Regions from separate parts of the Streptomyces sp. NPDC088923 genome, predicted to be linked through region 1. Evidence: riboswitches for the same ligand, from Rfam matches in the RefSeq annotation. Region 1 holds a riboswitch; each other region holds the start of a gene.
What was found. A riboswitch is a leader RNA that binds a small molecule or an ion and turns the genes downstream of it on or off. The one in region 1 is predicted to bind thiamine pyrophosphate.

Region 1 (7,541 bases):
GACGCCGGCGAGCGTGTGGGGGCCCTGGAGGGCGTTGTCCCAGTGGTGCACGGTCAGGCGCCGCCCGTACCGCCGCGAGGGGAAGGAGGCGCAGTCGCCGACCGCGTGGACGTCGGGCAGCGAGGTGCGCAGCCAGGCGTCGGTACGGACCGAGCCGTCCGGGGCGAGGTCGATGCCGGAGCCTTCGAGCCAGCCGGTGACGGGGCGGGCGCCGATGCCGACGAGGACGGCGTCGGCGGGCACGCGCTCGCCGCCCGCCAGGACGACGGCGTCGTCCTCGACGGCGGCGACGCGGGCGTCGGTGCGCAGCCGGGCGCCCGCCTCGGCGTACCACTTCGCCATCGGCGCGGCGACCTCGGCGGGCAGCGCGCCGCTGAGCGGGTGGCCGGCGGCCTCCAGGACGGTGACGGCGCAGCCCGCCTCGCGCGCGGCCGTCGTGAACTCGGCGCCGATCCAGCCCGCGCCGACGACGGCGACCTCGGCGCGGCGCGCGAGGACCGCGCGCAGGGCGCGGACGTCGTCGAGGGTGTGCAGGAGGTGGACGTGGGGGTGCTGGGCGGTGCCGGGGAGCCGTACGGGCGCGGTGCCGGTCGCGAGCACGAGGTGGTCGTAGCCGAGCGGGCCCTCGCTCGTGTCGATCTCGTGCGCGGCGGCGCGCAGCCCGGTGGCGCGCACCCCGAGCCGCAGCTCGGTCCCGAGCGCGGCGAAGTCGACGTCGAAGGCGGAGGTCTCGGCGCTGCCGAGGAGCACGGACTTGGAGAGCGGAGGACGGTCGTACGGGGCGTGCGGCTCCTCGCCGAGCAGCACGACGTCCCCCTCGTACCCCTCCTCGCGCAGCGCCACGACGGTCCGCACCCCCGCCATCCCGGCGCCGACGACAACGACCCGCCCCTGCTGCTCCCGGTCTCCGCTCACGCCCGCAACTCTAGGCCGCCCACCCCCGCCCCCGAGCCCGCTCCCCCACGAGATCCCGCCCACACCAGGCGCTTCCGGGCCGCCCGGGACCAAAGGCCGGGGCCAGGCCGGACCAAAGGCCGGGGCCAGGCCGGACCAAAGGCCGGGGCCACTCGGGCCGAGGTCGTCGGGCGCCCGGCGCAGGCGAGGGGGACCACGGCCGGAGGGATCCGGGCAGGACCGGCCGGGTCCGGCGCACCGCCCGGCGCGGGAAGCGGGGACCGGGGCGCCCGTTCCGCCCCGCCACCCCCTAAGCTGTGCCGCGCACACCGCGGGAGTCCGGGCGGACCGGGCTGAGAGGGGGGCTGCGGCCTCCGACCGTATGAACCTGATCCGGGTCATTCCGGCGAAGGGAGGGGGCTTGGTGGCCAGTGGTGGGGATGTCCTCGTGGTCGGGGGCGGGATCGTCGGGCTCGTGACCGCGTGGCGGGCCGCGCTCGGCGGGGCGCGGGTGACGGTGGTCGATCCGGAGCCGGGGGGCGGGGCGGCGCAGGTCGCCGCCGGGATGCTCGCGGCCGTCACCGAACCGCACTACGGCGAGGAGGCGTTGCTCGCGCTCGGGCTCGCCTCGGCGCGGCGGTGGCCGGAGTTCGCGGCCGAACTGGGCGAGGCGAGCGGGCGGGACCTCGGGTACCGCGCCTGCGGGACGCTCGCCGTCGCGCTGGACGCCGACGACCGCGCCGAACTGCGCGAACTGCACGCGCTGCACACGCGGCGCGGGCTCGACTCGCAGTGGCTGACGGGCCGGGAGTGCCGCCGCCTGGAGCCGATGCTCGCGCCGGGGATACGGGGCGGGCTGCGTGTCGAGGGCGACCACCAGGTCGATCCGCGCCGGGTCGCGGGGGCACTGCTCGTCGCGTGCGCCCGGGCCGGGGTGGGGTTCCGGCGGGCGAGGGCGGCGCGGCTCGTGGTGGAGGGGGACCGGGCGCGCGGCGTCGTGCTCGCGGACGGCGCGCGCGTGGACGCGGCCCGCACGGTGCTCGCGGCCGGGTGCTTCAGCACGGACCTGGCGGGGTTGCCGCCCGAGGTCGTCGTCCCCGTACGGCCGGTGAAGGGCCAGGTCCTGCGGTTGCGGATGGACGGCGCGTACGCGGAGTTCCTGCGCCGCACGGTGCGCGCCGTCGTACGGGGCGGGAGCCTCTACCTCGTGCCGCGTGAGAACGGCGAACTCGTGGTGGGCGCGACGAGCGAGGAGCGGGGCAGGGACACGACGGTCACGGCGGGCGGCGTCTACGCCCTGCTGCGCGACGCGCACGAACTGCTCCCCGGCATCACCGAACTCGCGCTCACCGAGACCCGTGCCGGGCTGCGCCCCGCCTCGCCCGACAACGCGCCGCTCCTCGGCCCCACGGCGCTCCCCGGACTGCACCTCGCGACGGGTCACGGCCGCAACGGGGTGCTCCTCGCCCCCGAGACGGGCGCCGTCATGGCGCATGCCCTGGCCCATGACGCGCTGCCGGAAGCCGCGCGCCCCTTCACCCCCCAGCGATTCACGAGAAGCCCGGAGCCCGTGCTGTGAACCTCGACCTGACCGTGAGAGTCAACGGCGCCGAGCACGCCGTCCCCGCGGGCACGACGCTCGACGTGCTCGTCACCGGGCTGAGCCGGGCCCGTACGGGGGTCGCCGCCGCCGTCAACGAGACGGTCGTCCCGCGTGGCGACTGGCCCGCGACCGTGCTCGCCGCGGGGGACCGCGTCGAGATCCTGACCGCTGTCCAGGGAGGCTGAGGCGCTCATGGCCGACGATCCTTTCGTGCTGGCGGGGACGACGTACTCCTCGCGGCTGATCATGGGCACCGGCGGCGCGCCCAGTCTCGACGTCCTGGAGCGCGCGCTGACCGCCTCGGGCACGGAGCTGACGACGGTCGCGATGCGCCGTCTGGACCCGGGCACGCAGGGTTCGGTGCTCTCGGTGCTCGACCGGCTCGGCATCCGGGTGCTGCCGAACACGGCGGGCTGTCACACGGCGGGCGAGGCGGTGCTCACGGCGCGGCTCGCGCGCGAGGCGCTCGGCACGGACCTCGTGAAGCTGGAGGTCGTCGCGGACGAGCGCACCCTGCTGCCCGATCCGGTGGAGCTGCTCGACGCGGCCGAGGTCCTCGTCGACGACGGGTTCACCGTGCTCCCGTACACGAACGACGACCCGGTGCTCGCGCGGAAGCTGGAGGACGTGGGCTGCGCGGCCGTCATGCCGCTCGGCTCGCCGATCGGTTCCGGGCTCGGCATCCGCAATCCGCACAACTTCCAGCTCATCACGGAGCGGGCGCGCGTCCCCGTGATCCTCGACGCGGGCGCGGGGACGGCCTCGGACGTGGCGCTCGCGATGGAGCTGGGCTGCGCGGCGGTGATGCTCGCCTCGGCGGTGACGCGGGCGCGCGAGCCGGAGCTGATGGCGCGCGCGATGCGGCACGCGACGGAGGCGGGCCGTCTGGCCCACCGCGCGGGCCGCATCCCGCGCCGCCACTTCGCCGAGGCCTCGTCCCCGGTGGAGGACCGCGCCGAGCTGGACCCGGAGCGCCCGGCGTTCTGAGGGACGGGGACGGGGCGGCGGTACGCGGACGGCGGCCCCGTCCCCGTACCGCCTCACCCCCCGCTCCGCACACCCGTCAGGTGGTCCCGGAACTCCTGGAAGGCGTGCCAGCCCGAGGTGTCGCCGGGGCCGGTGAGCATTCCGCCCGCCGTGTCCCAGGCGCGCGCCCCCAGCGCCTCGGCGATGCGCAGGACGACGGGGAGCACGTCGTCCCCGCCGCCGCGCACGTGGAGCATGACCGCGTCGACCGGCTCCGCGTCGCCGATGTTCAGCTCCATGGACCAGCCGGGCCCCTCCAGCTCACCCCAGGCAGGGTCGGAGAAGTCCGCCTCGGGCACCGCCGCGGCGAGCGCGGCGAGCACGTCGGCGCGCGGCCCGAGGGGAAGTTCCGCGGGGCCCTCCGGCAGGTCCTCCACCCGGGCGCGGCCCTCGGGCAGCCGCAGCACCAGCACGTCCCAGCTCATGTCCAGATCCTTCCGTCCGGCCACGTGGGGGGAGGCGGGCGAGCGCGCCCGGTGACCGCCTTCACAGTGCCAGCCGCCACTGACACCGCGTGACACCGCCGCCCCGGAGGGCCGCGCGCGGCCCCGTAGACTCGCCGCGTGGACACAAGGCCGGCCGATCAGAACGCCTCGCTCCTCGGGAAGGTCCTCGACGGGCGGTACCGGGTGGACGCGCTCATCGCGGCCGGGGGCATGTCGACCGTGCATCGCGCGGTCGATCTGCGCCTGGACCGGGTGGTCGCGCTCAAGGTCATGCACCCGGAACTCGCCACGGACGCGGTGTTCGTCGAGCGGTTCATCCGCGAGGCGAAGTCGGTGGCGCGGCTCGACCACCCGAACGTGGTGAGCGTCTTCGACCAGAACGCGGACGGCGCCTTCGTGTACCTGGCGATGGAGTACGTGCCCGGCTGCACGCTCCGCGACGTGCTGCGCGAGCGCGGGGCGCTGAGCCCGCGGGCCGCGCTCGACATCCTGGAGCCGGTCCTCGCCGGGCTCGGCGCGGCGCACCGCGCGGGTCTCGTGCACCGCGACATGAAGCCGGAGAACGTCCTGATAGGGGACGACGGCCGGGTCAAGGTCGCGGACTTCGGTCTCGTACGGGGCGTGGGCACCGACTCGCGCTCGACGGGCGCCGTCCTCGGCACCGTCTCCTACCTCGCCCCCGAGCAGATCAGCGACGAGGCGGTCGACGAGCGCGCCGACGTGTACGCCTGCGGCATCGTCCTCTTCGAGATGCTGACCGGCGGCAAGCCGCACCTCGGCGACTCCCCCGCGCAGGTCCTCTACCAGCACCTGAACACCGACGTGCCCGCCCCCTCCGGCTTCTTCCCCGCCCTCGACCCGGCCTTCGACACGCTCGTGGCCGCCGCCGCGGCACGCGAGCCGGCGGCGCGTCCGCGCGACGCGGTGGCCCTCCTCGCGGCGGTACGGCACGCGACGGCGCACCTCGACGGGGCGGCGCTCGACGCGGAGCCCCCGGCGGCGCGCGCGGGCGGGCATGACAACGCCGAGGACCGTACGAGCGTCCTGCCGCGCGCGCTGACACTGCCCCGCCCGGGGGCCGCCGGGGACGTGTCGCGCACGAGCGTGCTGCCCACGCCCACGCCCGCACCCGCCCCCGCGCGCACCGGGCGGCCCCGCCGCAGGCTGTGGTCGGCGCTCGTCGTCGCCGTCGTCGTGCTGTGCGGGGGCGCGGGCGTCTGGTACGTCAACGCGGGGCAGTTCACCGAGGTCCCGCGCGTGCTCGCGAAGAGCGAGAAGGAGGCGAAGGGGCGTCTCGACAAGGCGGGGCTGCGGGTCAAGGACGTCAAGGGCCGCTACAGCGCCACCGAGCCGCGCGGCACCGTGCTCGGCACAGACCCGGCGCCGGGCGCCCGTATCCGCGACCACGGCGAGGTCGCCCTCACCGTCTCGCTCGGCCCGCGCACGGTCGACGTGCCCCGGCTCACCGGCAAGACCCTCACCGAGGCGCGCGCGGCGCTGCGCGGGCGTGGGCTCGACCCGGGCCTGGTCACCGAGCGCTTCGACCAGGACGTCAGCCAGGGCGCCGTGATCGACACGGAGCCGCAGGCGGGCGAGAACGTGAAGGCCGGTTCGACGGTGCGGATCACCGTGAGCAGGGGCGCGCCCGTGGACGTACCGGAGGTGAGCGGCAAGGACGAGGCGGAGGCGCGCGAGGAGCTGTCCGACGCGGGTCTGGACGTGAAGGTCGCCGCCGAGCGGGTCTTCTCCTCGGACGCCGACGAGGGCGCCGTCGCGAAGCAGTCCCCCTCGCCCGGCAAGCGGCTCGCGGCGGGCGACACGGTGACGCTGACGCTCTCCAAGGGCCCCGACCTCGTGGAGGTCCCGGACGTGGAGGGCAAGCAGGAGGACGAGGCGAAGGGGCTGCTGGAGGACGCCGGGTTCGAGGTGAAGGTCTCCCGCTGGTTCCTCGGGCACACCGTGTGGGACCAGTCGGTGAGCGGCGGGGACACGGCACCGCGCGGGAGCACGGTGACGATCCGGGTGCGGTGACGGTCCGCGTGCGGTGAGCGGCCGGGTGCGGTGACGGTCCGGAAGCACGTCCGCACACCTGAACGATTCCTTCACCGAAAACGTTCTCCGTGTCCGTGATCCACAGGGCAGACTTCTCCTCTCGGCCTCCACCGGAGAGGCCGTTTCGTGTGGGGGGAACCATGCGTCTGCGCGCCGTCGCCGTCAGTGCCGTCCTTGTTCTGGGCGCGGGCCTCACCGCGACCGCCTGCTCGTCGTCGGACGGCGGCCCGGCGAGCGGGGGGACCGGGGATCACACCGTCGTGCGGCCCGCCGCGGCCACCAGCGCCCCCGTCGATCCCACCGACCCCGACGGTCCGTGCGCCGAGCCCTTGACCGAGGGCCTGACCGACGAGGCGGACTGCGTCGTCGAGTTCCCCGAGGACCTCGTCATCGAGGAGGGCGAGCCCGCCGGCTCCGAACGCCCGGCCCTCCCCTGAGACCTGTCCGCCCCCGGGTCCGTGTCACCCTGGACGGGTGAACACCACCCCCCGCAACCCCGTCGGCGCGCACGTCCCCGTCGCCGGGGGTCTCGCGAAGACCGGCCTCTCCTACGCGCGCACGCTCGGCGCCGAGGCCGTGCAGGTCTTCGTCGCCAATCCGCGCGGCTGGGCGACGGGACCCGGGGACCCGGCGCAGGACGAGGAGTTCCGTACGCGCTGCGCCTCCGAGGGCCTGCGCGCGTACGTGCACGCCCCGTACCTCATCAACTTCGGCTCGCACACCGAGGCCACCGTCGAGAAGTCGGTGCTCTCGCTGCGGCACTCGCTGCGCAGGGCGCGCGAGATCGGCGCGCTCGGTGTCGTCGTGCACACCGGTTCGGCGACCGGGGGCCGTACGCGCGAGGTGGCGCTCGCGCAGGTGCGGGAGCGGATGCTGCCGCTGCTCGACGAGCTCGACCAGCCCGGCGACCCGGATCTGCTCCTGGAGCCGACGGCCGGGCAGGGCGCCTCGCTGTGCGCGCGGACGTGGGACCTGGGCCCGTACGCGGCCGCCCTCGACGCGCACCCGAGGCTCGGCGTGTGCCTGGACACGTGCCACGTCCACGCGGCGGGGCACGACCTCGGTGCCCCGGGCGGCGCGAAGCAGACGCTCGACCTGCTCGTGGACGAGGTCGGCGAGGGCAGGCTCAAGCTCGTCCACGCCAACGACTCGAAGGCGGGCTGCGGCTCGCACCTGGACCGGCACGAGAACATCGGCGCGGGCACGATCGGCACGGCGGCGTTCGCGGAGCTGTGCGCCCACCCGGCGACGGCGGGCGTGCCGCTGATCATCGAGACCCCGGGCGGCCCCGAGGGACACGCGGCGGACGTGGCACGGCTGAAGGAACTGCGCGGCTGAGCGGACGGCGGCCGAAGGAGAACCGCGCGGCCGGGCGTCGCGGCGGCGCTCACAGCCCGGGTCCGTCCCCCGCCTCCTCCTGGTAGGTGTACCGCTGCTCCCGCCACGGGTCGCCGATGTTGTGGTAGCCCCGCTCCTCCCAGAAGCCGCGCCGGTCGGCGGTCATGTACTCGACGCCGCGC
Region 2 (7,541 bases), on a different contig from region 1:
CGATGAGACGCTGGACAGCGCGGGCACCGCAGTCGCGCGCCCCGTACGCCGGGGCCCCGCACCACCCAGGAGGCCGCATGTCGAAGCACCACCGCTCCCAGTCCGAGGAGAACAGCCCCCGTCGCGGGATGCCCCGCAGGCCCGACGACGAACGGCTCGCCGCGCGTACGGAGGAGGAGCGGGTGCGGGCCGGGCTCGACCCGTACGACCCCGCCGAGGTGCCGCCGGCGACGGACACCAACCCGCCCGAGCGGGTGACGGAGAGCCGTCAGTACCAGGACGAGAAGACGGAGATCGACCGCGAGGTGCGCAGGGGCGAGGCGCGCCCGGACCAGCTGGAGGCCCGCAAGGAGCGCGACCCGTACCCGCCGACGCACTACGACGACTGAGCGGGACCGCGCGGGAGTACCGGGGGAAACGGCGGCGCGGCGCGGACCAGGGCCTGAGCCCGGTCCGCGCCGCGCCGCCTTCGCGCGCTCCGCGCCGTCTCAGTAGGTGAGTGGACGGGGGGCGACGGCGCGGGCGTACGCGGGTCCGGCGGCGCGCGGGCCGGAGTGCGCCCTCTCGCCCCCGGCAGAATGCTCCTTCGCCGCGGTTTCCGGCCATCCGGGGCTCAAACCTGGTGATCTATGCGCGTCACACGGGGTGGGTCCCGGGAGGAAGGGGAGGGAAAAGGGCGGTCCGGACGATTCAGCGGGCGGCGACATTGCGGGCACATGTCGACGGGGGACGAAGTGGGGCTTTCCCGGCCGGAAGGCAAGCGCCTTCTTTTCCAATTCTTTCCAGGGAACGGGTCCGCATAGCGACCCCGCGCGTCCGGGAGCCGAACGGAATCCGCCAACCTCGTGATGCGCACCTGACAATCGCGGGCCGGGGCTGCCACAGTCTCCCTCGGCCAGCGGTCGGGCACGCTCCTTCACCACCGCCCACCGCGGGCCCTTCGTCACCCCACCGGCCGCCTGCGTGCGGCCCGTTGAAGGAGCCCTTCCTTGAGACGAACCTCCTCCCGTCGCGCCGCGGCCACCGGCGGCGCACTGCTCGCGGTCTCCGCGCTGCTGACCGCCGCGATGCAGACGGGCGTGGCCACGGCCGCGCCCTCCCCCACCGGGAAAGCCGCCTCGGCGGCCAGGCCGGGAGCCCTGCCGGCGAAGCTGTCCCCCGCACAGCGCGCCGAACTCATCGCCAAGGCACAGAAGAAGAGCGCCGCGACCGCCGACGAACTGAGCCTCGGCGCCCAGGAGAAGCTGGTCGTCCGGGATGTGATCAAGGACCAGGACGGCACGCTGCACACGCGCTACGAGCGCACGTACGGCGGACTGCCCGTCCTCGGTGGCGACTTGGTCGTCACCACGAACCCGGCCGGTGAGACCGGCAAGGTCGTGCGGGCCTCGCAGGCGAAGCTCAGCGGCGTGAAGACCACCGCGAAGGTTCCCGCGGCGACCGCGCAGAAGCAGGCGCTCGGCGCGGCGAAGGCGCAGGGGGCCGCGAAGCCGGCGACCGACCAGGCGCCGCGCAAGGTGGTGTGGCTCGCCGAGGGCAAGCCCGTACTCGCCTACGAGACCGTGATCGGCGGGCTCCAGGAGGATGGCACGCCGAGCGAGCTCCACGTCGTGACGGACGCGGCGACGGGCGCGAAGCTGTACGAGTACCAGGGCATCGAGAACGGCACCGCGAACACGCAGTACAGCGGCACCGTGACGATCAACACCACCAAGTCGGGCTCCACGTACAACCTGACGGACTCGACGCGCGGCGGGCACAAGACGTACACGCTCGCGGGCAAGACCTCGGGCACCGGCACGCTCGTCTCCGGTCCCGACGACGTGTGGGGCGACGGGAAGGGCACCACGGCGGAGACGGCGGCGGCCGACGCGGCCTACGGCGCGCAGGAGACCTGGGACTTCTACAAGGACACCTTCGGACGCAGCGGCATCCGCGGTGACGGCGTGGCCGCCTACTCCCGGGTCCACTACGGCAACCAGTACGTCAACGCGTTCTGGGACGACAGCTGCTTCTGCATGACGTACGGGGACGGGGCCGGCAACGCCGCGCCGCTCACCGCCCTCGACGTCGCGGGCCACGAGATGAGCCACGGGGTCACCTCGGAGACCGCGGGCCTCAACTACAGCGGCGAGTCCGGTGGCCTGAACGAGGCGACGAGCGACATCTTCGGCACGGGGGTGGAGTTCTACTCCAACACCGCGACCGACCCCGGTGACTACCTCATCGGCGAGAAGATCGACATCAACGGCGACGGCACGCCGCTGCGCTACATGGACAAGCCCAGCAAGGACGGCGCCTCGGCCGACAACTGGTCGTCCACGCTCGGCAACAAGGACGTGCACTACTCCTCGGGCCCCGCGAACCACTTCTTCTACCTCCTCTCGGAGGGCAGCGGCGCCAAGACCGTCAACGGCGTGAGCTACAACTCGCCGACGTACGACGGCCTTCCGGTCACCGGCATCGGCCGGGACAAGGCGCTCCAGATCTGGTACAAGGCGCTCACCACGCAGTTCACCTCCACCACCAACTACGCGAGTGCCCGTACCGGCACCCTCGCGGCGGCCTCCTCGCTCTACGGGGCGACCTCGGCCGAGTACAAGGCGGTGCAGGACGCCTGGGCGGCGATCAACGTCGGCGCCCGCTCCGGTGGCGGCACGGACCCCGGCAACCCCGGCGGGACGGTGTTCACCTCCAACACCAAGGTCGCGATACCGGACGCCGGTTCGGCGGTCACCTCCTCGATCGCCGTGACGGGCCGCAGCGGCAACGCGCCCTCGAACCTGTCGGTCTCGGTGGACATCACGCACACCTACCGCGGTGACCTCGTGGTCGACCTCGTCGCCCCGAACGGCACGAGCTACCGCCTCAAGAACTCCAGCTCCTCCGACTCGGCCGACAACGTCAAGGCCACCTACACCGTCAACGCCTCCTCGGTCGCCGCGAACGGCACCTGGAAGCTCAAGGTGCAGGACGTCTACTCGGGCGACAAGGGGACCATCAACGGCTGGTCGCTGACCTTCCCGTAAACCCCCTCGCAAGATCTCGGCGGAACTGGACCCCCCGCCGGACGCGGCGCCCCGGCCACCTCAGGTGGCCGGGGCGCGGTCCCGTATCAACTGCCTCTCGCACTAGTGGAGTCCGGAACCGTGCCGGGCCTCCGTCAGCCCACCGCTCCCCACTCCCCCGCGTCCCCCGAGCCCTGAGCCGCCGCGCGCTGCCGGCGGGCCGGCTCGCCCTGGCGGAGGAGGTCCCGGACCACCGCGGTGACCTCCGCCTCGTCCCCGAGGTCCGAGAGCGCCTCGCCCACGTGGGCGAGCAGCGCGGCGACCGCCTCGCCCGCCGGTACGGCCGTACCGCTCTGCGGGTGGACGAGCGAGCCGCCGAGCCCGTACCGCGCCGCCGTCCACAGCGCGGCCGCGACGTCGTGCGCCGGGACGGGCGCGGGAACGCGGCCCGCCGCCCGCTCGCGCAGCGCCGTCACCACGAGCGCGCGCGTGAGCCCGGCCTGCGCGGCGACCTCGCGCACGGTCGGCATGACGTCGGCGACGCGTACCTCCAGCGTCGGGACGTGCGCGGAGGGGCGCGCGAGCCAGTAGGCGTTGCGGGCCCGCTCGGGGAGGACGCCGGTCGCGAAGAGCCTGCGGTGGGTGGCGTCGTAGTCGGCCGCGTCCGCGAAGTACGGCGGGATCTGCGTCGTGGGCCAGCGCGAGAGGACCATCGTGCGCCAGCTCGCGAACCCGGTGTCCACGCCGTGTTCGTACGGGGAGTTCGCCGAGAGGGCGAGGAGCACCGGCAGCCAGGGGCGGACGTGGTCGAGGGCGTGCACCGCGGCCTCGCGGTCGGGGACGCCGACGTGGATGTGGCAGCCGCAGGTCTCGGTGCCCTGGGCGAGGAGCTGGTAGAGCCCGGCGACGTCGCGGTAGTGCGGGGCCGCGGTGGGGGTACGGGGCGGGGCCTGGCGGGCGGCCGTGCCGTGGGCGAGGACGCGGCAGCCGGCCTTCCCGGCCGCCTCGACGAGGCGTTCGCGCGCGGCGGAGACCTCGGCGCGCAGCTCGGGCAGGCCCGCGCACACCGGGCTCGTGGTCTCGATCATGCTGCTGAGCAGTTCGCGTTGCGGGACCGTCACCGCTCCGCCTGGGTGGAGCCGGTGGTGCACGTCGAGTACCCGTTCCGCGGCGTCGACCGGGAGCAGGGTCTCGGCGTCGACCAGCAGGAACTCCTCCTCGACGCCGAGAGTGGGGGGCGCGCTGGGGGCCGGGGGTAAGCCCGCGCCCCCGCTCTGCGTTGGGCTGGCGGGCATGCGGCAGCTCCTTGGGAGTGGAGTGGGACGCGGGGGGCCCGAACGGCGGGCCCCGGGGCCGGGCCCATCCACTTTGCCGCCGGCGGGAAGGACTCAGGAGAGCGCATACGGGGCGCCCCGGCGCACGGAGTCCGTGCTTCCGCGATCCGGGGGCGCGAAGGTCCTTCGCCGCGCGGCGCGACCAGGCGTTACGCTGGCCGCATCACCGGACACGGGGTGCCCACCAGGGGCTGAGATCACACCCGTCGAACCTGAACCAGCTCGTACTGGCGGAGGGATGTCTTCCATGTCATTGCCGCATGCCCCCGGTCGCGCCCCGGAGGGCGCGGCCCTTCAGCAGGCGCGTCCGGCCGCTCGCGTCTTCGGCGGCCGGATGCCCGAGGCGCCCGGCGACCTGCGCGTCGAGGCGCACGGCATCGCGCCCGTGCCCGAGGACCGGCGCTACGGCGGTCCTGGCAGGCTCTTCACGGTGTGGTTCGCGCCGAACCTCACCATGACGGGGGTCTTCACGGGGACCCTCGGCATCGTCCTCGGCCTCGACTTCGCGACCGCGCTCGTCGCGGTCGTCGCGGGCACGCTGCTCGGGGCGGTCCCCGTCGCGTACCTCGGTACGTGGGGCAGCAGGACCGGGGCCGGTCAGCTGCCGCTCTCGCGGCTCGCCTTCGGGCCCGCGGTCGTCCTGCCGGGCATCCTCCAGTGGCTCTCCTCGGTCGCGTGGGACGCGCTCATCGGCCTCTTCGGCGGGGACGCGCTCGCGCGGCTTTTCGGCTGGCCGTTCTGGCTGGGGGTGCTCGTCATGATGGCCGGGCAGGGCCTCGTGGGGGCGCTCGGTTACGAGGCGATCCACCGGCTCCAGAAACTCATGTCCTTCGTCCTCGCGGTGGCCTTCGTGGTCCTGGCGGTGAAGATGCTCGACGGCGTGAGCCCGACGACCAGCGGCAGCGTCCACGGCATGGACCGCTTCGGCGCGATCATGCTGACCAGCACGGTCGCGCTGAGCCTGTCGCTCTCCTGGGCCCCGTACGCGAGCGACTTCAGCCGCTATCTGCCCGCGAAGACCTCGCGCACGCGGATGTTCTGGTACACGCTGCTCGGTGTGAGCCTGTCCTTCGTCGTGGTGCAGACGCTCGGCCTGTGGGGCGCCTCGGTCTTCACCGACCAGACGGCGGGCGGCGTGCAGAAGCTGCTCGGCGGGGGCTGGCTCGGCGGCTTCGGGCTGCTCGCCGTCGCGCTCGCGGCGCTGTGCAGCAACGCGATGAACGACTACAGCGGCTCGCTCGCGCTCCAGACGGTCGGCGTGCGCGTCCCGCGCCCGTTCGCGGCAGCCGGCGCCGCGGCGCTCGGGCTTCCGCTCGTGCTGTGGATGCACGCCGCCGACACGACCGCGCGCTTCCAGAACGTACTGCTCTTCGTGGGCTACTGGATTCCGGGGTTCTTCGCCGTCGTCGTCGTGGACTGGCGCGCGCGGGCCCGGGAGAGGGCGCGTACGGGTACGGCACTCGACCTCGCCGCCGAGAGCGCGCGCCCCGTGCCGTGGTGGCCGGCGCCCCTCGCCTTCCTCGTCGGTTTCGCCGCCGCCGTGCCGTTCATGAACACCTCGCTGTACGCGGGGCCGGTCGCCGACGCGCTGCACGGCGCCGACCTCGCGTACTACGTCGCCTTCCTGGTGGCGCTGCTCGTCTACGCCCCGCTGCGGCTGCGCACCCGGCGCGACCGCGCCTCCGTCTGACCCCCCCCTGGAGCTCCCTCATGTCCCCGCTGGAAACAAGCCGCGCCGCGCTCGCGCGGGTACGCGGCGCCGAGCCGCTCGTGCAGTGCCTGACCAACACCGTCGTCACGAACTTCACCGCGAACGCGTTGCTCGCGCTCGGGGCCTCGCCCGCGATGGTCGACGTCCCCGGGGAGGCGGACGCCTTCGCGCGGGTCGCGGGCGGAGTCCTCGTCAATCTCGGCACGCCGCACGCCGAGCAGCGCGCCGCGATGACGGAGGCGGCGACGGCGGCGCGCGAGGCGGGCACGCCGTGGGTGCTCGACCCGGTCGCGATCGGCGCGCTCCCGGTGCGTACGCCGCTCGCGCACGAGCTGCTCGCGCTCGGCCCCACCGTCGTACGGGGCAACGCCTCCGAGATCCTGGCGCTCGCGGGCGCCGGGGCGGGCGGGCGCGGCGTGGACGCGGCCGAGAAGGTCGAGCAGGCGGCGGAGGCGGCGCGGGAGCTGGCCCGGACGAGCGGCGCGGTCGTCGCGGTCTCGGGACCCGTGGACCTCGTGACGGACGGGGCGCGGACGGTGCGGATCGCGAACGGGGACGTGTTGCTCACGAAGGTGACGGGCGGCGGTTGCGCGCTCGGCGCGGTGATGGCGGCCTTCGCGGCGGTGACGGAGGACGCGCTCGACGCGACGGTGGCGGCGGTGACGACGTACACGGTCGCGGCGGAGCTGGCGGTGGCCGGGGACCGCCCGGGCCCTGGGACCTTCGCGGTCCGCTTCCTGGACGCGCTCGCCGCCGTGGGGGACGGGGATCTCGTGGCACGGGCGGCATTGTCGTGAGCCCGGACCTCTCGGTGTACCTGGTGACCGACACCGCGCAGTGCGCCGCGCGCGGCCGGACCGTCGCGGAGACGGTCGCCGCCGCTGTCGCGGGCGGGGTCACCGCGGTGCAGGTGCGCGAGAAGGACGCGGGCGGGCGGGCGTTCCTGGAGCAGGTGCGCGCGGTGGCCGTTGTCCTCCCGGCGCACGTGACGCTGCTCGTCAACGACCGCGTCGACGTCTACCTCGCGGCCCGCGCCGCCGGGGCGCGCGTGCACGGCGTCCACGTGGGCCAGTCGGACCTGCCGGTCGCGGCGGTACGGGAGCTGATCGGCGCGGACGCGCTGCTCGGCCTGAGCGCGGCCACTCCCGGGGAACTGGCCGACGCCGCCGGCGCGCGGGTGGACCATGTCGGTGTCGGCGCGCTGCACACGACGACCACGAAGGCGGACGCGCCGCCCGCGCTCGGTGTCGAGGGCTTCGCGCGCCTGCTCGCGCCCCCGGGTCTCCCCCCCGCGGTCGCGATCGGCGGCGTGGTCCCCGCCGATCTCCCGGCGCTGCGCCGGGCGGGCGCGGCGGGCGCGGCGATCGTCTCGGGGATCTGCGCGGCGGCCGACCCCGAGGCGGCGGCGCGGGAGTACGTGGCCGCGTGGGAACGGGGCGCGGCCTGAGGGGGACGTCAGCGGACGCTTCTTCTCGTCCGGGGACTGTC
Region 3 (7,541 bases), on a different contig from region 1:
CGCGCGACGTTGCATCGACGTCGCGCTCAGTCCAGCACCACGACGTCCTGCGCGTCGAAGACGACGCCTACCCGGTCCCCGCGCTCCGGCGCCTTGCGCAACGCGCACGTCGCCTCGATCTCCGGCGCGTCGTGGGGGCGCAGCCGCACCGAGACATGAGTGCCGTGGAAAGTCCGTGCCACGACCTCGCACGAAAGGCCGTCCGCCTCCGCGACAAGACGGACTCCCCCGGGCCGTACGAGCACCGTGCGCTCCCCCGCCCCGCCCGCGGTGCCCTCCCCAAGCGGCAACCGCCCCCACGGTGTCTCCGCGGCACGTCCCGTGATCCGTGCCGGCACCAGGTTGCCGAAGCCGAGGAAACGCGCCACGAAGGAATCGGCGGGATGCCCCCAGACATCGAGCGGCGCCCCGGACTGCGCGATCGCCCCGTCGCGCATGATGACGACGCGGTCGGCGAGGGCGAACGCCTCGCCCTGATCATGCGTCACGGCGAGCACCGTGGTGCCCAGCACGGTGAACAGTTCGCGCAGCTCCAGTACGAGCCGTTCGCGCAGCGTCCTGTCGAGTTGCCCGAAGGGCTCGTCGAGCATGAGCAGGCTCGGTCGTGGTGCGAGCGCGCGCGCCAGGGCGACGCGCTGCTGCTCGCCGCCCGAGAGAGAACCGACGCCGCGGTGCCCCGCGTCGGCCAGCCCGACGAGGGAGAGCAACTCGGCCACGCGCGCCTCGCGGACACCGGCCGGCACGCGTCGCATGCGCAGGCCGAACGCGACGTTGCCCGCTACGTCGCGCTGCGGGAAGAGCTGGTGGTCCTGGAACATGAGCCCCACACCGCGCCGGTGCACCGGCACGTCGCGCTGGTCTTCGCCCCCGAGCCACACGCTCCCCGCATCGAGCGGCTGCAAGCCCGCGACGGCGCGCAGCAGCGTCGACTTCCCGCTCCCGCTGGGCCCCAGGACGCAGACCACCTCGTGCGCGCGCACCGACAGATCCACCGCGTCGAGCGCCGGCCGTCCGTTTCCGAAACCCACCGTGACACGTTCGACGCGCAACGCCGCCCCGCCCTCGGCCTCCTGTCGTGGAGCGTGCACGACGCGCGACGTCGCGGCCCGCGCCGAACCCTCCTCGCGCGCCGGAGCTTCGACAGCGTCCTCGCGACGTGCACGACTGAAGCGCGTCATCAGTGCGGCCTCTCCTTCGTACGGGGCCCCTTGGCGGGGGCAGTGAGTGCGACGTCCGGGCGCCGTGTCGAAGCCGGGCGCGGATCGGCGGCGACGGGCGCGTCGGTCCGCCCCCGGGCGGACCGGGGCGTGCCGCCGTCATGTGGATCGCGCGGACGCAGTCGTTCCAGGACGAGCAGGGAGACGACGCACACCAGCATGAGGACGGTGGAGAGCGCCATGGCCTGCCCGTAGTTCAGGTCGCCGGGGCGCCCGAGGAGACGGGCGACGGCGACGGGCAACGTCGGGTTGTCGGGGCGGGCGAGGAAGACGGTGGCGCCGAACTCGCCCAGTGACACGGCAAAGGCGAAGCCGGCGGCCACCAGCACCGCGCGGCGCACCAGCGGCAGATCCACCTCCCACCACACCCGCCAGGGCGACGCCCCGAGCACCGACGCGGCGTCGCGCAGCCGTTGGTCGACGGCGCGCAGCACGGGAAGCATCGTCCGTACGACGAACGGCGCACCCACGAGCGCCTGGGCGAGCGGGACGAGAATCCAGGACGCGCGCAGATCGAGTGGAGGCTCGTCGAGTGCGATGAGGAACCCGAAGCCCACGGTGACCGCCGAGACTCCGAGCGGCAGCATCAGCAGGGCGTCGAAGCCGCGCAGCAACCGCGACATGCCGCCCGGCCGGCCGTCCTTCCCGCGTCGCTCCCGGCTGAGCGCGACGGCGGCGAGTCCGCCGACGACGAGGGCGATCAGCGTCGCCACGGCCGCGTAGCGCAGAGAGTTGCCAACCGCCGCGATGGGAGCGACGAGAAAAGCCCCTCCGTCGGAGGAGCCAAGAGCCCGGAAGTAGGTCAGCCCGAAGCCGTCCGGGGCGTCGAAGGCGCGCAGGACGAGCACGGCGAGCGGCAGTACGAGAAGTACCGCGACGACGCCCAGGACGCCGCTGAGCAGCGTCCACTGCGCCACGCCGCGTGGCCGCCGCGCCGTACGCGACGGGTCCACGAGCCGCAACGTGCTCTCCCCCCTGCGCACCACCCACGCGTGGAGGGCCAGCACCATGACGACCGCGCCCAGCTGGACGAGCGTCAGCACCGCTGCCGTGGAGAGATCGAGCAGCTGCGCCGTCTGCCGGTAGATCTCCACCTCCAGCGTCGAGTAGCCCGGGCCCCCGAGGATCTGCACGATCCCGAAAGACGTGAAGGTGAACAGGAACACCATCAACGCCGCCGACGCCACGGCGGGAGCGAGCGCCGGCAGCGTGACCGCCCGCCAGGCCCGCCAGCGCGAAGCGCCCAGGGTGCGCGCGGCGTCCTCCTGCCGCGTGTCCAACTGCGCCCACAAACCGCCCACCGTGCGCACCACGACGGAGTAGTTGAAGAAGACGTGGGCCGCGAGGATCGCCCACACCGTCGTGTCGAGCCGTACACCCCACAGCTCGTCCAACAGCCCGCCGCGTCCGAGCACGGCGAGGAATGCACTGCCGACCACGACTGTGGGCAGAACGAACGGCACTGTGACGACGGCGCGCAGCACGCCTTTCCCGGGAAAAGCGAAGCGCGCGAAGACGTACGCCCCGGGCAGGGCGAGGAGGAGGGTGAGCGCCGTGGACGCCAGTGCCTGCCACGTGGTGAACCAGAGCACGTCGCGTATGTCGCGTCGCCCCAGGACATCGGCGACGGCGCCGAGCTGCCACCCCGCCGAGGTGTGCAGCCCACGACCCACGATCGCCGCGACGGGATAGCCGAAGAACAGGCCGAAGAAGAGGGTGGGCCCCGCGACGAGGAGCAGCACGGTGACGCGACGTCGCGTCACGGGACGTGCCGCGGCGAGGCGACGTCGCGCGGGACGTCGCGACGTGTCCCCGCGACGTACGCCGCGTACGGGTCCCTCGTGCGACGCCTCTCGCGACGTCCCGCGGGGCCTCACTTGACGACCAGTGAGGTCCAGGCGTTGATCCAGTCCTCACGGTGCTCGGCGATCTTCTGCGGCGCGACGGTCCGCGCTCCGTCGGCGTCCGCTCCGTACCGCGTGAACACATCCGGCAGCGGCGTCCCCTTGACGACCGGATTGACGAACATCTGGAGCGGCATGTCCCGCTGGAAGGTGTCGCTCAGGAGGAAATCGAGGAGCGCCTTGCCGCCCTCCGGGTTGGGCGCACCATCGAGCAGACCCGCGAACTCCGTCTGCCGGAAGCACGTCCCGGTCGCGACGCCCGTGGGTGCGTCCTTGGGGCGCGGGTCCGCGTAGAGGACCTCGACGGGCGGGCTGGAGGCGTACGAGACGACGAGCGGCCGGTCGCCGCCGGCCTTGCGGCCCCCCGAGGAGCCCGAGAACTCCTCGTTGTACGCCTGCTCCCAGCTGTCGACGACCTTGACCCCGTTGTCGCGAAGTTTCTTCCAGTACGACTTCCAGCCCTGCTCCCCGTACTGCGCGACGCTGCCGAGGAGGAAGCCGAGCCCCGGCGAGGATGTCGCCGTGTTCTCCGTGACGAGCAGGTTCTTGTAGGCAGGGTCGGCGAGGTCGTCGAGGCTCTGCGGCGGGTCGAGCTTCTCGTCCTTGAAGTACTTCTTGTCATAGTTGACGCATATATCGCCCGTGTCGACGGGGGTGACGCGGTGCCGCTTGCCGTCGAGCTGGATATCGGCGGGGACGGCGGAGAGCCCCTTTGCCTCGTACGGCTGGAAGACGCCTTGCTCCAGGGCGCGGGACAGCAGCGTGTTGTCGACGCCGAAGAAGACGTCGCCCTGGGGGTGTCCCTTGGTGAGGACGGCCTGGTTCACCGCTTGGCCCGCGTCGCCGCTCTTGAGGACCTTGAGGCGGTACCCGGTTTTCTGCTCGAACTTTTTCAGCACGCTCTTGGAGGCAGCGAAGGAGTCGTGGCTGACGAGGGTGACCGTCTTGCCGCTCGACGAGCCGGTATCGGACCCCGAGTCGTCGCCACAGGCGGCGAGGCTTGTAGCAGCCAGACCCGCGGCGATGATGGCGGCGACGGTCCTGCGTCGGGTGGTCATGGATTCCTCCTGGGGTTGGCCAGGAGAAGACGCGGCCCTGCCCGCGGCCGACGGGGCCGCGGGCAGGGCACAACAGCACGAGTGGTGACCGAACTCCCTACCCGGAATGACCCGGGCGAGGTTCAGAGGGTCTGCGACCTATACACCGACTGCCGGTGTGATGTCGCACTCTCAGCGCTGCGGCGCTCCCCTGTCGGAATGTGTACGTCGTACGGAGTATGAAGATGTCGCGCTCCCGGACACGCCGCGAGCGATGGTGCTCGCACACCCTATCGCTACGTCGCGCGCGGGCCCGCGCCGTGCACGCGGCGTCCCCTACGCGCGACGCGTCCCTGCACAGCCCACGCTGCCCACGCCGCGCCCTGCACACGCCGCGCGCTCCACCGCCGCGCCGCGTCCTCCACACGCCGCGCGCTCCACCGCCACGCCGCACCTCACCACCGCGGCACCACGCCACCGCCGGAGCGCCCACACCCCGTCGCGCGGTGCTCAGCGTTCCGCCGCCGCCAGCTGCCCGCACGCCCCGTCGATCTCCTGTCCCCGCGTGTCGCGCACCGTCACCGGCACACCGTGCGCCGCGATCGCGTCCACGAAGGCGCGCTCGTCCTCCGGCCGCGACGCGGTCCACTTCGACCCGGGCGTCGGATTGAGCGGAATCAGGTTGACGTGCACGCGCTTGTTCTTCAGGAGCCGGCCCAGAAGGTCGCCCCGCCACGCCTGGTCGTTGATGTCGCGGATGAGCGCGTACTCGATCGACACGCGCCGCCCCGACTTCTCCGCGTACTCCCACGCGGCGTCCAGGACCTCACGGACCTTCCACCGCGTGTTGACCGGCACCAGCGTGTCCCGCAGTTCGTCGTCCGGAGCGTGCAAAGAGACCGCGAGCCTGCACTTGAACCCCTCGTCCGCGAAACGATGGATCGCGGGCACCAGGCCCACCGTGGATACGGTGATGCCGCGCTGCGAGAGCCCGAGCCCGTCAGGCTCCGGGTCGGTGAGCCTGCGGATCGCGCCCACGACGCGGTTGTAGTTGGCGAGCGGCTCCCCCATCCCCATGAAGACGATGTTGGAGAGCCTCGCCGGCCCGCCGGGAATCTCCCCGTCACGCAGCGCGCGCATGCCCTCGACGATCTGGTGCACGATCTCGGCCGTCGAGAGATTGCGGTCGAGCCCGGCCTGCCCTGTCGCGCAGAACGGGCAGTTCATCCCGCAGCCCGCCTGGGAGGAGATGCACATGGTGACGCGGTCCGGGTAGCGCATAAGTACCGATTCGACGAGCGTGCCGTCGAAGAGGCGCCACAGCGTCTTGCGCGTCGTGTCGTCGTCGCACGAGATATGCCGCACGACCGACATCAGCTCGGGCAGCAGTTGCTCCTGGAGCCGCCCCCGCGCCGCGGCGGGGATGTCGGTCCACTGCGCCGGGTCTTGCGCGTAGCGCGCGAAGTAGTGCTGCGAGAGCTGCTTGGCGCGGAAGGGCTTCTCGCCGATGGCGGCGACGGCCTCCTTGCGCTCGGCGGGGCTGAGGTCGGCGAGGTGACGAGGGGGCTTCTTGGCACCGCGCGGCGCGACGAAGGTGAGTTCTCCCGGTGCGGGCGGCATGGGCCAGTACTCCTCAGATACGGTGCGGCGCCGCGCGCCCCTGGGGACGCGACGACGCGCCGGGTGGGCGCCTCGGGGGCGGCGTACGGGGCGCGCGACGTCGCCCCGCTGGGCGCGACGCGGCGTGAGCCCGTACACGAAAGGGTCCGCCGTACGTCACGGCGGACCCTTTCAGCGTAACGCGCGCCCGGACCACTCCCCGAGCCGAAGGACGGACACCGGTCCGAGCCCGAGCCAGACCTCGGCCCGAGCCACCCGGAGCTCAGCCCGAGCCGACGAACAGGACGAGCAGTAGCCACACGACGGGCGCCGTGGGCAGCAGCGAGTCGAGCCGGTCCATGATGCCGCCGTGGCCGGGAAGCAACGTCCCCATGTCCTTGATCCCCAGGTCCCGCTTGATCATGGACTCACCGAGGTCGCCCAGGGTGGCGCTGGCAGCGACGGCCAGGCCGAGGAGCAGCCCCTGCCACCACTGCCCGTCGTCGATCATGAACTGCATCAGCAGCGCCCCGGCGACCATCGCGAAGCTCACCGCGCCCAGGAGACCTTCGCGCGTCTTGCCCGGGCTGATGCGGGGCGCGAGCTTGTGCGTGCCGAAGCGCCAGCCCACCGCGTAGGCCCCGGTGTCGCTGACGACAGTGAGCACGAGGAAGAGCAGCACGCGCCGCGGCCCGTCGTCCGCGGTGAGCAGCAGCGCGACGAACGTCGCGAGGAACGGCACGTAGAACGTCGCGAACACGCCCGCCGTGACGTCCCGCAGGTAGCCCTCCGGCGGCTGGAACATCCGCCACACGAGCACGACGAGCGCCGTCAGCGCCATCGCCACCCACGCGCCCTCGGCGCCCCGCACGTAGCCCGCGACGACCATCGCGACGCCGCCCGCGGCGAGCGGGATCAGCGGCGCCTTGATCTGCTTGCGCTCGGCGAGGCGGGAGGTCAGTTCCCACAGGCCGACGACGACGGCGAGCGCTATGACGCCGACGAAGACGGCCTTGACGATGAACAACGACGCGACGACAACGACCCCGAGACCGAGACCGACCCCTATGGCCGCCCCCAGGTTCCGGCCGGCGCTCTTCTTCTGCCTGCCGGGGCTCGGTGCGGAGGACGGCTGCACAGGCGTCGGGGACGACTGCGCGGCCGGGGAGACGGGGGGTACGGGCTCGGGTCGGCCGGGCTCCCGCGGCACCTCGTCGCGGAACAGGGGACCACTCAGCCGAGCGGCCCCCCGGTCGTCGTCCTGGTCGCCGCCGTTCGCGGGTACGTCGGGCACGATGGGCATGGGCCGAGTCTCTTGGACGTCATGCGCTTCGTACACGGGACCCGCCGAGGCAGCCCCCTGTCCGGAGGTGGGCCACGGCTCGCCGTATCCGGTACGGGGCGGCGCGTCCCAGGAGGAGTCGTTCATCAGACCTCAAGCAGCTCGGATTCCTTGTGCTTGAGCAGCTCGTCCACCTGCGCGACGTACTTCGCGGTGGTGTCGTCGAGCTCCTTCTCCGCGCGGCGCACCTCGTCCTCGCCGGTCTCCTTGTCCTTGACCAGCTTGTCGAGGGCGTCCTTGGCCTTGCGGCGCACGGCGCGGATCGAGACGCGCGCGTCCTCGCCCTTGGTCCGTGCGACCTTGATGAACTCCTTGCGGCGTTCCTCGGTCAGCTCGGGGAAGACCACCCGGATGATATGTCCGTCGTTGCTCGGGTTGACGCCGAGGTCCGAGTCGCGGATGGCCTGCTCGATGTTGCGCAGCGCGCTCTTGTCGAACGGGG
Region 4 (7,541 bases), 2.0 Mb from region 1:
GAGACCGTGCCACCCGCCGGTCCCGAGGCCCCCGTGGACGAGGACTACACCCCCACCGAACGCGATCTGCCCGTCATCGGCTCGCAGCCGGAACCCGCCTCGCAGCCGCACACGAACGGCCCCGGGCCGCTCTACGTCGTCGGCGACGTACACGGATACCTCGACGAGCTCGTCGCCGCCCTCCAGGAGCAGGGCCTCCTCGACGAGGAAGCCCGCTGGGCGGCGGGCAATGCCCGGCTCTGGTTCCTCGGCGACTTCACCGACCGGGGACCCGACGGCATCGGGGTCATCGACCTCGTCATGCGCCTCTCGGCCGAGGCCGCCGCGGCCGGCGGCTACTGCAAGGCCCTCATGGGCAACCACGAGCTGCTCCTCCTCGGCGCCCGCCGCTTCGGCGACACCCCGGTCAGCTCCGGAGCGGGCACCGCCACCTTCCAGGCGGCCTGGCTCCTCAACGGCGGTCAGAAGACGGACATGGACCGCCTCCAGGACGTCCACCTCCAGTGGATGTCCCGGCTCGACGCGATCGTGGAGGAGGACGAGCACCTGCTCGTGCACTCCGACACCACCGCCTATCTCGACTACGGCTCCACGATCGAGGCCGTCAACGACACGATCCACGACGTCCTCACGCGCAACGATCCGGACGAGTGCTGGGATCTCTTCCGCAAGTTCACCAAGCGCTTCGCCTTCCGTGACGAGCGGACAGGGCCCGAGGCGGTACGTGAGCTGCTCGACACCTTCGGCGGCTCCCGCATCGTCCACGGCCACAGCCCCATCCCGTACCTCCTCGGCGACGTCGGCACCGAGGACGGCGAGGAGACCCCGCGCCCGGTGATCGAGGACGCGCACATCTACGCGGACCGGCTGGCCGTCGCGATGGACGGCGGTGTGACCATGGCAGGGACGCTGCTGGTACGTCAGGTGCCCTTCCCGGCCTGACACCAGGCCCGGCCCGGCCCCGCCGGGTACCCCCGCTGCTCCCTGGCGCCGCACCGTCGGGCCCCCGCAGCCCGCACCGTACGGACTCGCCCCGCCCGCACCGTACGGCTGCCGCCACCCCGTACCGCCGCCGTGCGGCCCGTCCCGCACGCCCTCGTACCAACCCCACCCGCCCGCACTCCGTCCCCGCTCCGGCGCACCGACGATCCCCCGCCGCCCCGCGCACAGGCACGCCCACCGCCCGTACGCCCCTCCCTGCCTGCCCGGACAGGCGCGCCACCCGGCGTGCGGGGGGCGCACGTGCCGCCGCGTCCCCCTGTACGACTGGTCAATTTCCGGAAACACCCTGTTACCCTGCGCCGTCCCCGGCCTACCATCGCCTTATCCGTAGCAGGCTCTCCTCCGCTTCCGCCCTCTGCCCGCACCCAGCGGGCGCCTTGGCCCTACGGAGCATCGGGGGATGCACATGAACAGCGCTCCGCACTTGCTGCCCGAGGACCACCCCGAGTTCGAGCGAGTTCTCGACGAGGCCCTGCGCCAGGCCGTACCGCGGCCGGCCGCGCCGGACCCCGACCGGCAGCTCCCCGCCACGCGGCTGAAGGCCCTGGCGCTCGGCTCGGCAGGTCTTATCGCGGCCACCGCCGCGCCCGAGTACCGGCACTACGTCAGAGTGCGCGAGGACCTGCGGATACGCACGGCCGGGGATACCGGCCAAGCCGAGGTGCCGGTGCGGGCGCAAGAGGCCGGAGGGCTCGCCGCGGCGCTCGGCGAGGTGACCGAGGCCTCGGGTGCCGGGGCTGTCGCCGTGGTCGCCGCGCTCACCCCCGTGCTCGCCGGGGTCGCCGCCGTCGTCCTGCTGCTCATCGGCTACCTGCTGCGGCTCGTGGACAGCGAGCACGTCATCGGCGACGCCCTGCTCACCGCCGGCTGGATCTTCGCCGTCCTCGCCGCCGCCGCCATCCTCATCGCCGGGGTCGCCCTGCTTCTCGCCGCCCTGCGCAACGGCGCCACGGCACTCCCCGCCGACCCGCGCCGTCCGCGCACCGCCGAACCCGATCCCGAGACCGAGGCAGTGGACCGGGCCCGCGCCGACTGGCGACGCGCCCTTCTGGAGAAGGGATTCCTGCCCTTCTTCCAAGAGCACGCGGACGTCCAGGAGTACGGCGGGGACGACCGCCCGGGCGGGGAGGACCCCGTGCAGGACGGTCCCGTGCACAGCCGTAGCGGCCCTTCCCGGATGCCGCGCCTCGGTTACCACCGCCCCGGCTTCAGCAGCCCCGAGGCGGACGGCGAGGCGGCCTCCCGTCCTCGCTACTCCAGCCCCGATTTCAGCAGCCCCGACTTCGGCGGTCCGGAACACCGCCCGGATTAAGCGATGTTTCACGTGAAACATCGCAAGCCGTCACCCACGCACGGGCATCCCCCGCCCGCACCCGCACCCGCACCCGCACCCGCACCCGCACCCGCACGCAGGAAAGCCCGATGTTTCACGTGAAACACCGAAGTGGATGTTTCACGTGAAACATCGGGCCCCGAGGGGAATCCCCCGCGCTACAGCTTCCCGCCGGTCAGCCGCGTGAGCGGCCCCACCGCCCGTACCCCGGACTTCCGTCCCGCGAGGAACGAGGCCGTGGCCACCGTCAGCAGCCCGGCGCCCGCGGTTGTCACGGCCACCTTGTGCTCGCGGACCGTGCCCCAAGCCGTGCCCGCCGAGGCGACGGCCTTCTCCGAGACCTCGGAGACCTTGCGCCGCCCGGCGTCCACACCCGTCCTCGCCTTCGCTTCCACACGCTTGCCCGCCGCTCCGGCGGCGCGCGCACGTTCCCGCGCCGTCTCGGCGGCCTGTTCCGTCTTCGCCCCGGCCGCGGAGAGCGCCGCATCGGCCTTCTCCGACGCCGTCGCCGCCACCGGGGCATCTTCGGTCCCGGGCGCGGAGGCCGAAGCGGCCACGGCGTCGCGGGAGTGCTTGGTCTGCGGGTTCTCTCCAGTCATGGCCTGCGGGTTGCCGCTCACCACCGGAGGAAACCCGCGACCGCGCGGCGAAGTGTGCCCAGAACCGGTCCGGGCCCTTCCGGAAGGAGCCCGGAGCCACCCGCCCGGAGCCCTCCGCTCACGCGGCCGACGGCAGCCTCACTCCGCCAGCGGCAGATACACGCGGTTCCCCGTAGCGGCGAACTCCCGCGACTTCTCCATCATCCCGGCCGCGATCTCCTCCTTGCTCAGCTCCGTACCGTCCTCCGCGCCGAAGCGCTCGCTGATGTCCCTGCTGATCCGCATCGAGCAGAACTTGGGCCCGCACATGGAGCAGAAGTGCGCGGTCTTCGCCGGTTCGGCGGGCAAGGTCTCGTCGTGGAAGGACCGCGCCGTCTCCGGATCGAGCGACAGGTTGAACTGGTCCTCCCACCGGAAGTCGAAGCGCGCCTGCGAGAGCGCGTCGTCCCATTCCCGCGCCCCCGGGTGGCCCTTGGCCAGATCGGCGGCGTGAGCGGCGATCTTGTACGTGATGACCCCGGTCTTCACGTCGTCCCTGTCGGGAAGCCCGAGGTGTTCCTTGGGCGTCACGTAGCAGAGCATCGCGGTGCCCCACCACGCGATCATCGCGGCGCCGATGCCGGAGGTGATGTGGTCGTAGCCCGGCGCGACGTCCGTCGTGAGCGGCCCGAGCGTGTAGAACGGCGCTCCGTCGCACAGTTCCTGCTGAAGCTCCACGTTCTCCTTGATCTTGTGCATCGGTACATGCCCGGGGCCCTCGACCATCGTCTGCACGCCGTGCCCGCGGGCCACCGCCGTGAGTTCGCCGAGCGTGCGCAGCTCGGCGAACTGCGCCTCGTCGTTGGCGTCCGCGACGGAGCCGGGCCGCAAGCCGTCCCCGAGCGAGAACGTCACGTCGTACGCCGCGAGGATCTCGCACAGCTCCTCGAAGTGCTCGTACAGGAAGGACTCCTGGTGGTGCGCGAGGCACCACGCCGCCATGATGGAACCGCCGCGCGAGACGATTCCGGTGGTCCGGCGCGCGGTGAGCGGTACGTACGCGAGCCGCACCCCCGCGTGCACGGTCATGTAGTCGACGCCCTGCTCGGCCTGTTCCACGATCGTGTCGCGGTACAGCTCCCAGCTCAGCTCCTCCGCCTTCCCCCCGGTCTTCTCCAGCGCCTGGTAGAGCGGCACGGTGCCAATGGGGACAGGGGAGTTGCGCAGAATCCACTCCCGGGTGGTGTGGATGTCGCGGCCCGTCGAAAGGTCCATGACGGTGTCGGCGCCCCAGCGCGTCGCCCACGTCATCTTCTCCACCTCCTCCTCGATCGAGGAGGTGACCGCCGAGTTGCCGATGTTCGCGTTGATCTTCACGAGGAACCGCTTGCCGATGACCATCGGCTCGCTCTCGGGGTGATTGATGTTCGCGGGAAGTACGGCCCGCCCGGCGGCCAGTTCCTCGCGTACGACCTCGGGGGCGACGCCCTCGCGCAACGCCGCGTACTCCATCTCCGGCGTGATCTCGCCCCGCCGGGCGTACGCGAGCTGCGTCACCGGCGTCGCCGAGCGGGCGCGACGCGGACGGCGCGAGCGCCCGGGGAAGACCGCGTCGAGCCGGCGCGCCCCGCCACGCGGAACGGTGTGCTGCGGGCCGTCGTCCTCCGGCCGTACCCCGCGACCGGGATACGTCTCGGTGTCGCCGCGCGCCGCGATCCACGGCGCGCGCGGCGTGTCGAGCCCGCGCCGTACGTCCGTGGTGACGGACGGATCGGTGTACGGGCCCGAGGTGTCGTACAGCGTCAGCGCGCGGCCGTCGCTCAGGTGCACCCTCCGCACGGGCACCCGCAGCCCCGCCCGTTCGCCCTCGATGTACGCCTTGTGCGCACCGAGGGCGCGAGCGGGTGCGGTGGTGTCGTGCTCCTGTGCGGAGGCAGGAATGTGCGCGTCCGATGTGGTCATGAGACCTACTCCCTACGCCGGCATTACCCGGTAACAGGTTCAGCGGTCGGCGCAGCGTTTCGTCCTCCGGCCGCGTGTGCGGTCGTACGAGGAGATCAGCGCCCTCTCAGCCCGGTGCTCCGAGCTCCCGCGGGGACAAATCGCGTCCCACGCTAGCGCCCGTCCTGGCGTGCTGGCCAGAGGGCCCCCTCGGTTCTTGCGATGATCGGCCAGTGACGACGCCACCTCCCACGCCTCAGGCGCCCCCACCGTCCCCCTCGCCCCCCTCGTCCCCCGAGAGCCGCCCCCCAGGTCACGAGCACGGCCACAGCCACGGTCCGGCGACTCCCGGTTCGCGACGGCTGCGGGTGGTCATCGCGGCTGTCCTGGTCCCCTTCGCCGCAGCAGTCGTCGCCGGACTGGTCCTGCTGTGGCCCGGGGCTCCGGGGGCGCACCAGCGGACGGGTGTCGGCTTCGACCGGCAGACCGTCAGCGGCGTGGTCACCGCTATCGAGCACGTCGGCTGCGACGACGTGGCCGGGGGCGGGGGCTCGGGGCAGGGGAGCGGAGGGGGCGGGGCGCAGGACCCCTCGTCCGGTGGTACGGGCACGACGGCATCCGGCGGTGCGGGCGCGTCGACGCCGTCGAGCGGGGCTGGTGGCGCGGGACCTGGCGCGGCGTCGGGGGAGCACGCGGCGGGCGTCTGCGAGCAGGCGACGGTCGAGGTCACCGAGGGGAAGGACAAGGGGCACCGCTACCCCGAGCTGGTCCGCCCCGACGCCTCGCGACGGCTCCACGCGGGTCAAAAGGTCGTCCTCGCCTACGCGCCCGACGCGCCGCGTGAACTCCAGTACTCCGTCACGGATGTGGGCCGTACCCCGCCGATGGTGCTGCTCGCCGCGGTCTTCGCGCTCGTCGTCGTGGCGGTGGGAAGACTGCGGGGGCTCATGGCCCTCGTGGCGCTCGCCGTGAGCTTCCTGGTGCTGACCTTCTTCATCCTGCCCGCGATCCTGGAGGGGTCGAACCCGCTCGTCGTGGCGGTGGTCGGCGCGAGCGCCATCATGCTGATCGCGCTCTACCTGTGCCACGGCCTCAGCGCGCGCACCTCCGTCGCGGTGCTCGGCACGCTCACCTCGCTCCTGCTCATCGGGGTACTGGGTTCGCTCTTCATCGGCTGGGCGGCGCTCACCGGCAACACCGACGACAACACGGGCCTCATCCACGGGCTCTACCCGCACATCGACATGAGCGGGCTGCTCCTCGCGGGGGTGCTCATCGGCTCGCTCGGTGTGCTCGACGACGTGACGGTCACGCAGACCTCGGCCGTCTGGGAGCTGCACCAGGCCGATCCCGGCATGACGCGGCGCGCGCTGTACCGCGCGGGGCTCAGGATCGGCCGCGACCACATCGCCTCGGTGGTCAACACGCTGGTCCTCGCCTACGCGGGGGCGGCGCTGCCGCTCCTGCTGCTCTTCTCGCTCGCGCGCAGCGACGTGGGCGCGGTCGCGACGAGCGAACTCGTCGGTGAGGAGATCGTGCGGACGCTCGTCGGCTCGATCGGTCTCGTCGCCTCGGTGCCGGTCACGACGGCGCTCGCGACCCTCGTGGTCTCGGCGGACCGTGTTCCGCACCCGTCGTCGTCCGACGCTCAGGGCGTGCCGCCACGCCCTGAGGTGCCCGGCCCCGTATCCGCGGGGCGGCTGCTCGGGGGCGGCGGACGCCGCAGGAAACGCTGAGGGGCGGCGGCGCGGCACGCACGAGGGGCGGGCGGCCCGCACAGGCACGAGAGACGGGCAGGCGGCGACAGGCACGAGAGGCGGGCGCCGCTGAGCCTGGAGGCTGGCTCAGCCCGCGCTCGGCTCCTCGGCCAGGATGCGGTGCAGGGCGTCGTCGAGGTGGCTCTCGAAGTCGGCACAGGCACGCTCCTCGCCCAGCGGGACGAGGCGGTCGGTCCGGTCGAGGAAGGCGACGATGGGCGCCATCCCCACCCGGAAGAGCGCCTGATCGGTGCCGACCTGGAGCCTGATGTGCAGTTCTCCGGGGCCCTCCCCGTCGAGCAGGGGCTCCGGCTCGACGGGCGAGACCCGTACATCCCCGTCGCCGCAAGCCTCGTCGATCCCGTCCGCGAGCAGTTCGCGCCCGAACGTCCACGAGACCGGGGCATCACCGGGCAGGTGGAAGGTAAGCCGTACCGCGTAGGGATCGGCGGCCTCGTAGCGAAGCTCGACGGGGATACGGAACGAGAGCTCCTCGGAAACGAGGAAGCTCATCATGACCTCTGCCTGTACGGACTCGCGCATCGCCAACCCCGTCGATTGCCGTCACCTTGCCAGGGGCAAATCCCCTGACACTCCTGACACCTAGCTCAGTGAACACATCACATCACAGCGCGTGATCCCGCCGTTGCTGATTGCGAGAAGAAACGTGCGGGAAAATCCGTCCGAGCCGTTTTCGGTCGGGCGATTCGTGGAATCCCCGCCACCGATCACCCGTATTCCGGCTGCCCCCAGGCGTTCCGCACATGCAAGGCACGCGGGGATTTCCCCACGTTCACCCCTTCGGCCCGCACGGACCATACGAACACACCGGCCCCGGGCGGCGACAGCAGCGGCCCAAGCGTCACGCAGAGCTACGTATCAGTGGAGGGCAACGGCGCTCCTCCGGAACGGAGTTGGTGGTCGATAACG

Region 2: another riboswitch for thiamine pyrophosphate. It lies ahead of ACIP4O_RS23085 (purine-cytosine permease family protein); the one in region 1 lies ahead of thiO (glycine oxidase ThiO).
Region 3: another riboswitch for thiamine pyrophosphate. It lies ahead of ACIP4O_RS15095 (thiamine ABC transporter substrate binding subunit); the one in region 1 lies ahead of thiO (glycine oxidase ThiO).
Region 4: another riboswitch for thiamine pyrophosphate. It lies ahead of thiC (phosphomethylpyrimidine synthase ThiC); the one in region 1 lies ahead of thiO (glycine oxidase ThiO).

The regions. Positions count from the first base shown of each region.
Region 1 covers NZ_JBIVIO010000001.1:2,128,494-2,136,034, reverse strand. Annotated here, with positions in the region: gene ACIP4O_RS09650 (NAD(P)/FAD-dependent oxidoreductase) at 1-915, opposite strand, end outside; TPP riboswitch at 1,216-1,326, shown strand; gene thiO (glycine oxidase ThiO) at 1,343-2,473, shown strand; gene thiS (sulfur carrier protein ThiS) at 2,470-2,682, shown strand; gene ACIP4O_RS09635 (thiazole synthase) at 2,690-3,484, shown strand; gene ACIP4O_RS09630 (hypothetical protein) at 3,538-3,948, opposite strand; gene pknB (Stk1 family PASTA domain-containing Ser/Thr kinase) at 4,087-6,000, shown strand; gene ACIP4O_RS09620 (hypothetical protein) at 6,162-6,458, shown strand; gene ACIP4O_RS09615 (deoxyribonuclease IV) at 6,496-7,359, shown strand; gene ACIP4O_RS09610 (sulfite oxidase-like oxidoreductase) at 7,409-7,541, opposite strand, start outside.
Region 2 covers NZ_JBIVIO010000006.1:182,477-190,017, forward strand. Annotated here, with positions in the region: gene ACIP4O_RS23070 (DEAD/DEAH box helicase) at 78-389, shown strand; gene ACIP4O_RS23075 (M4 family metallopeptidase) at 990-3,029, shown strand; gene ACIP4O_RS23080 (glutamate--cysteine ligase) at 3,164-4,303, opposite strand; TPP riboswitch at 4,506-4,598, shown strand; gene ACIP4O_RS23085 (purine-cytosine permease family protein) at 4,590-6,032, shown strand; gene thiM (hydroxyethylthiazole kinase) at 6,053-6,850, shown strand; gene thiE (thiamine phosphate synthase) at 6,847-7,500, shown strand.
Region 3 covers NZ_JBIVIO010000002.1:879,197-886,737, reverse strand. Annotated here, with positions in the region: gene ACIP4O_RS15105 (ABC transporter ATP-binding protein) at 27-1,178, opposite strand; gene ACIP4O_RS15100 (ABC transporter permease) at 1,178-2,980, opposite strand; gene ACIP4O_RS15095 (thiamine ABC transporter substrate binding subunit) at 3,091-4,179, opposite strand; TPP riboswitch at 4,256-4,381, opposite strand; gene rlmN (23S rRNA (adenine(2503)-C(2))-methyltransferase RlmN) at 4,669-5,778, opposite strand; gene ACIP4O_RS15085 (phosphatidate cytidylyltransferase) at 6,041-7,186, opposite strand; gene frr (ribosome recycling factor) at 7,186-7,541, opposite strand, start outside.
Region 4 covers NZ_JBIVIO010000001.1:123,525-131,065, reverse strand. Annotated here, with positions in the region: gene ACIP4O_RS00705 (metallophosphoesterase family protein) at 1-942, shown strand, start outside; gene ACIP4O_RS00700 (hypothetical protein) at 1,403-2,314, shown strand; gene ACIP4O_RS00695 (hypothetical protein) at 2,494-2,934, opposite strand; gene thiC (phosphomethylpyrimidine synthase ThiC) at 3,073-4,875, opposite strand; TPP riboswitch at 4,868-5,016, opposite strand; gene ACIP4O_RS00685 (YibE/F family protein) at 5,088-6,590, shown strand; gene ACIP4O_RS00680 (SsgA family sporulation/cell division regulator) at 6,699-7,154, opposite strand.